DNA from 3 places in the Paenibacillus lutimineralis genome. Region 3 is predicted to be linked to each of the others. Evidence: riboswitches for the same ligand, from Rfam matches in the RefSeq annotation. Region 3 holds a riboswitch; each other region holds the start of a gene.
The links. Region 3 has a riboswitch for thiamine pyrophosphate ahead of EI981_RS03040 (ABC transporter substrate-binding protein). Riboswitches for the same ligand answer to the same signal wherever they lie in the genome.
Positions count from the first base shown of each region.

Region 1: linked by a shared signal. The riboswitch ahead of EI981_RS23540 (ECF transporter S component) and the one ahead of EI981_RS03040 (ABC transporter substrate-binding protein) in region 3 are both predicted to bind thiamine pyrophosphate.
Region 2: linked by a shared signal. The riboswitch ahead of tenA (thiaminase II) and the one ahead of EI981_RS03040 (ABC transporter substrate-binding protein) in region 3 are both predicted to bind thiamine pyrophosphate.

Region 1 is NZ_CP034346.1:5,324,335-5,326,540, forward strand. Features, by position in the region: gene EI981_RS23535 (ABC transporter ATP-binding protein) at 1-339, opposite strand, end outside; gene EI981_RS23540 (ECF transporter S component) at 342-947, opposite strand; TPP riboswitch at 1,075-1,186, opposite strand; gene asd (archaetidylserine decarboxylase) at 1,340-2,137, shown strand.
Region 2 is NZ_CP034346.1:1,241,476-1,243,681, forward strand. Features, by position in the region: gene EI981_RS05250 (adenine deaminase) at 1-768, shown strand, start outside; TPP riboswitch at 843-947, shown strand; gene tenA (thiaminase II) at 1,186-1,887, shown strand; gene thiM (hydroxyethylthiazole kinase) at 2,058-2,206, shown strand, end outside.
Region 3 is NZ_CP034346.1:709,383-711,588, forward strand. Features, by position in the region: gene EI981_RS03040 (ABC transporter substrate-binding protein) at 1-710, opposite strand, end outside; TPP riboswitch at 1,203-1,314, opposite strand; gene EI981_RS03045 (CcdC family protein) at 1,497-2,006, opposite strand.

The sequences.
Region 1 (2,206 bases), 1.9 Mb from region 3:
GTAAGGCATACAAAACTGCGTATCAGGGTCCTGAAACAATACGCCTCTTGATTCAGGAACCATTCTCTCCTTGAACCGCAGCGGTACCTCGACCATCTCAGGCATGATCCCGCTCAGCACCTGGAGCAAAGTAGACTTGCCGCAGCCGCTGGGTCCGAGCAATAGCACCTTCTCACCGCGCCTTACTGAGAGGGACAAGTCCTTGAATACGAATGCAGCTTCCCCTGGGAACTTCAGCCGAAGGTCTTGCACCCCCAAAATGATATCGGGTACCACAGCCGCTTGCTCAGCATCCTTAATATCAGACTCTGCAATCACATTTACATAAGATGTGTTCATCATTAATCATCCAACGCCGCCAGATCTTTGGATTCGACAGGACGAAGCAGATTGGTTACCCCTGTTCGCTCGACTGCTTTGGCCAAGCTGTAGGCCAGGAACCCAGCGATTACAACCGAGCTGACGGCACGCATTGAATATTTGGCAATGAACATCCACGGCGCATAATCTCCGACATATCCATAGAAAATGTCTGGAATCAGCGAGCCAATGGATGCGGCAAGACCTGCGAGACCCGCAACCGGCGCGGAGAAATTACGATAGCGGAATGCAGCAAATATGAGCTCTGCGGCAAGACCCTGAAGCAGACTATAGACAAGCAGCTGAATTCCCCAAGCGCTGCCGAATAGAACCTCTACGTGCGCGGCTGCAACTTCGGCAATCAGCGCCACACCCGGCTTGCGAATCAATAGAAATACAAGTGTCGAGGCGATGAACCACATGCCGTACACCAGTTCATCAGCCTGAAAGAACAGCGGAGATAGGAGTCCGTACACCGAGCTCCACAAATGATACACTACTCCGATTACAACCGAGATTAGCACCGTCACCAGAAGATCGCTAAGCTTCAGTCCTCTTTTTCCCTTTTGCAAGTTGACCTCTACCATTACTATCACTCCTTAATAAATTTATTGCGGGGATATTCCGTCTAGAGAACAACAAAAAACCGGCTGAATAAGCTCAGTCGGTTGTATAGTCCCAGTATGCAGACATGATGAGTCCACAAAATAAGCATGAACAGGACGATAGATTCTCTACGCTGGCATTATCCAGATCAGATTAACGGTCTGCAGCGGAGTATGCTGCCATCTCAGCCTGATTCACTCAAGCCCCCGTATCCCTATGCAATTAACATTACAATACACCACATGTTTCCAAGTTCGCAAGCATCAATTACAATATTTTTATATTTATTGCTTTCACTCTTATTCTATGTCAAGATAACGAAAGTAGATTGCGGCAGTTCCAACTGCCCTTCACCTATGGGAGGAAATAACAATTGGCTACCAAATGGATGATATGGATGACAGAGCTATCCTCGCGAAAATCGATTTGCCGGCTGACTGGCCGCTTTTCCCATTCCAAATGGAGCAGGTTCGTCATTCCACGCTTTGCTAAAGCTTATGGAATTACCCTGGATGAAGCGGAGAAAGAAATCAAAGAGTACCGCACTTTGAATGAATTCTTTACGCGCAGGCTCAAGCAAGGGATGCGCCCGATTTGCCAGGAGCCAGGCGGTGTCGTAAGCCCAGTGGATGCGCTTATTACTGCCATGGGGAAGATCCAATCCAGTACGATTCTGAATGTAAAAGGACAGGACTATTCCATTGATGAACTGCTTAACCATTCACCGAGGAGCGAGGCTTACCGCAATGGCTATGCTTATGTGCTCTATCTCAGCCCAACCGACTACCATCGCATTCATGTGCCTGTCAGCGGACGCAAGCTGGAAAGTGAGCACATACCGGGAAGAGTATATCCCGTGAATGACTTCGGCATGACCAATATGCGTTCTGTACTTAGCCGCAACGAGCGGCTCATCACATATATTTCCCATGAATACGGAGAGACCGCCGTCGTAAAAGTCGGGGCCATGAATGTCAGCAGCATCAAATATGTCGATAACGACACCAAAGAGTGGGAGCGCGGCGATGAGCTGGCCTATTTCGAATTCGGCTCCACGGTGGTTCTCCTGATGCAGAAGAACTTCCATCCGTTGTCCGGCCTGGACGTGGGAAGTAAAGTCAAAGTCGGGACCCTGCTCGGGCATTTTCACAATTCTGAGTCGGGTAAGTAATCATATAGACAAGAAAAAACCTGAGTACTCAGGTTTTTTCTTATTAACTTTATTTTCAATCCCGTATGG
Region 2 (2,206 bases), 530 kb from region 3:
ATCCTTGATGGTAATTTGGCCGACGTGAACGTTGTTATGACGATTGCGGCTGGACAAGTTGTGGCTGAGAACGGCAAGATGACCGTAGAATTGCCTGAGTTCGAATATCCGCAGGAGGCTATTAACTCGGTGCACCTTACTCGTACGGTGATTGAACAGGACTTTGTTATCGAAGCCCCAATCCAATCCGGCGAATTGACGGCGCGAGCTATCGGTGTACGCGAGAACCACGTGGATACGACGGAAGACCTTGTGTTTGTGCGGATTGAGAACGGACAGGTTGCACTTAAGGTAGAGGATGGCATCTCCAAGTTGGCCGTCATTGAGCGTCACAAAGGAACAGGCAACAAGACGGTGGGTCTGGTATCGCGCGTTGGCTTCAACGTACCGGCTGCGATCGCAACGACCGTTGCTCATGACTGTCATAATGTGATGATCATCGGGAATTCCGATGCTCTGATGGCCAAGGCTGCGAACACCGTTGCAGAAATGCAGGGCGGTATCGCTGTTGTTACCGAAGACAAGATCGTCAAGCTGCCGCTACCTGTGGCTGGACTGATGTCGAATGCGCCGTTCGAACAGGTTGCCGAGCAATCTCGTGCGGTAAGTCAAGCGTTGTATCAGGCAGGCTGCACAATGAACTATGCGTTCATGACCTTGTCACTGCTGGCGCTGGTTGTTATTCCTGAACTGCGTATTTCCGATCTCGGTCTGTTCAAGATGACAGAGCAAGGATTTGTGAAGGTTCCTTTGTTCGTCGAGGAGTAATAAGCCAGGCATCAGGGACTGTCACTATTTGACATAAGTCTGCTGCCATAGTTAAATAATAGGTAATTGAATAGGAAATCCACTAGGGGAGTCGTGATAACGACTGAGACAAGATAAATCTTGGACCCTTTGAACCTGATCTAGTTAGCACTAGCGTAGGAAAGTGGAGTCGGACTGAATTGCTGTAGCTATATTTGTTAAAGTGACAGGCCGCTCCATATCCGGAGCGGCCTTTTTGCTGTGTAAATCCGACCGAAAATCTGCATCTGCATTTGATTATTCGTGCGAATCAAGGGGTTCCATCAGTCCTCTCAGGGGATTTCTTCATTCAAGAGGTAAGTTGAACAAATGAAAACTTAGGAATAGGGACAACAGTTCAACTTTTATAGTTTCGAAAAAAATTTGGAGGTGGAGACCATGAGTTTTACGAGAGAGCTTCGTCAGCAGGCAGATCGTATTTTTCAAGCTATTTATGACCATCCATTTGTACGTGGGATCGCGGACGGAACATTGAAGAAGGAGCAGTTGATCCATTATGTGAAGCAGGATTTTGAGTATTTGAACGCCTTTATGCGGATTTATGGCATTGCCATATCCAAGAGCCGTACGCGGGAGGAGATCGAGATGTTCAACGAGCAGATCAACTTCGTGCTTCATAGCGAAGTGCACCCGCATAACAATTTTTGCCGCGTGGCTGGAGTTACTTATGAGGAACTCCAAGGCTTTCCGCTCGCGCCCTCGGCACATCACTATATCCGTCATATGCTAACCGTTGCGCACGAAGGCAGCCTGGGTGAGATCGTGTCCGCGTTGCTGCCTTGTCCTTGGACGTATATCGAAATCGGTCAGCGTCTGCTAGAGGAAGTCAAACCAGATGAATCGCATCCGTTCTACGATTGGATCGATTTCTACGGGGGAGGAATGTCGGATCTGACCGAACGATTCTGCCGTTATGTAGATGACTGGGCTGAGCACGTGACCGAAGCCGAGCGGCTGCGAATGAGAGAGCATTTTCTGCTGAGCTGCCAACTGGAATATATGTTCTGGGATATGGCATTCCGCGAGGAAGAATGGCCGGTTGCCATGGATTTGGGAAGCGAGGCTATGGGCCGTAACTGAACGGGTACAAGAGCCGGAATTAGGAATGTATGTGAGCCGGAACTGAACGGGAACAATCTGGCCTGGCCGGATCCGCCGAAAAACGGAGGGAACTACGAACTTGTTGTGGCATCAGATCCCAGATGGGAATGATGCCGAAAAATAAAATTGGAGAATGAGGTTGATCTAGAATGAGTACACTCGAACAGGATATTGCTGCACTCTTAACTAAGGTACAGAAAGCACGGCCGCTCGTACATAATATGACGAACGTGGTCGTTACCAATTTCACCGCGAATGGTCTGCTTGCGCTTGGCGCGTCGCCAGTGATGGCTTATGC
Region 3 (2,206 bases):
GTTGAAATAACCGGAGTGTAGTAATCGAGCTTATCCGAGTAGTCCTTCACGTAGAGCATATCAAGCGGCTCGCCACGCAACTCGGCTTCGATACCAGTCCAGGCATAGAAGATCCAGGCAAAATCGATATCTCTCTTCACGGCGGTGAAGAAGTCGGCTTCGCCCATATTGATAATTTTTACCTTATTAACATCTCCGCCATCGATATCCATGATCGATTTCATGACGGCCTCTTCGACGGGTGAACCCCAGCCGCCGTAGGTCTTGCCTTCAAAGTCCTTAGGTGCCTTGATGCTCCGGTCCACAGGCGCGGCGAAGCCGGATGTATTATGCTGAATAACGGCCGCGATCGAGACGAGGGGCACGCCTTGAGTACGACCTTGTGTCACGCTCTCCTGATAGCTGATTCCGAAAGGTACTTCACCGGATGCAACCATTGCGTCCGCACCGCCAGAGCCCGGCAGCAGTATGTCTAGCTTCAGGCCCTCCTCTTCATAGAACCCTTTGGCCTGTGCAACATAGAGACCGGTATGGTTCGTATTCGGACTCCAGTCCAGCACGAATTTAACATCACGCAGCTCCTTCGTCTGTCCTCCCGTTGCTGCATTTCCGTTAGCGGCCGATGTGTTGGCATTATTCGCTTTGCCGCAGCCCGCGATGATGACAAGCAGGCAGGACAAGGCAAGCAGAACCCATTTTGATCGATGCAATGATATTCCCTCCTTCAAGATGTCTAATCCGTATTCACTTCTAGAGGTAGTTCAAAAAGTCTAATTTTGATAAGAAAACCAATCGAGGCCAATTCAAGGATGAGCGACCGCGATTCAGTGGTAGGTTTTCTTGCGAAGTAACACTGAGAGCTTATTCGACATCGAATCTTGAATTCAGCCGGGCCTAAGCAAATGCTTACGAAGTCATGTTTCCTTCGGAAACATCTCAGGTGCTCACGTACCCACTACGTACGCTCCGCTCCTCAGGCCCTAGCTTCATCCAACTGAAGCGTTTTGAAAAAACGCACATCGGAAGCATAAGCTTCGGTGCTGAAAACCGAACTTTTTGAACACGTACTTCTAGAGGAACTTACACTTCTAGTGTTCCTGATCATTTCCGAATGAAGCCGGTAGTTAATAGGTTTAAATATACAGGATGCAAAAAAAGCGCCCCGGATCGGGACGCATAGGTGCACTTGAATATGAGCATAGCTTCATACCTGCATTTCTTCCTACGCTGGCATTACCCAGATCAGGTTAAAGGGTCAGTATCTTCTCGGGATACAATCTCAGCCGGCCTATTCCAGCTCCCCTGAACTATTGAACTACGGATTACAATTGCCATTATAGTTCGCTGTTGCAGATATGTCCAGTTAGAAAAATACAATACCGCGCTTCGACATCCGAAGAGATGGAGCCATTAACCGCAGAGGTAAAGGAGTTGCCACCTCGATCTGCAGCCACTTGTTCTGGTTGCCAATCTTGTTTAAGATAAGGTTAATCACTTCACGCTTCTGGATTTATGGGGTTCGTATCAGTCTGATTCGTAATGGCGCGATACTTCTTGAGCATGTAGAGCCGCCAGCGCACGATCATACCGAAGGCGAGAATGAAGAAAAGCGAGCCAGTCTGAAGAATGGAGACATATTGCTCGATTACTTCATGCAGAGCCAGCCGAATCACGAGCAGGCCGATCAGAATGAAGGCAAATCCGCTGGATCTTTTGGCAAATACTTGTCCGCCCTTCATCTCAAAATGGGTAGTGCGAATGAGCGGATAAGAGAACAGAAGCCAGCCAGCGGCAAAAGCGATGACTCCATACAGGACAGAAATACGCATCTGCGGCTCCACGAACATGGCGAAGCCGGTAGCCATACCGAGCGGAGGAATAATAATCTTCTTGATCGTCACCGGACGATTGCTGGCCTTAAGTCTAACGATGATGACAGATACGGCCATCAGAATCATAACAGCCGTCGCAATGATCCGCATATAAAAAGGGCTAATGGCGTCCATAATAACACCCCTTCTTTAATGAATTTGGTTGATCGGTTACGATAAATAATTCAACGTTTTGAAATACCTCTTAGGCGAAATCATTATATCATAAATCCTCACCATGATAATAATCACACGTAGATGTATGCATCAACCGGACCCGGGCTATAGAAGTGGGAACGGTCAAGTTATATAGAAACAAATTATAATCGAGAGGA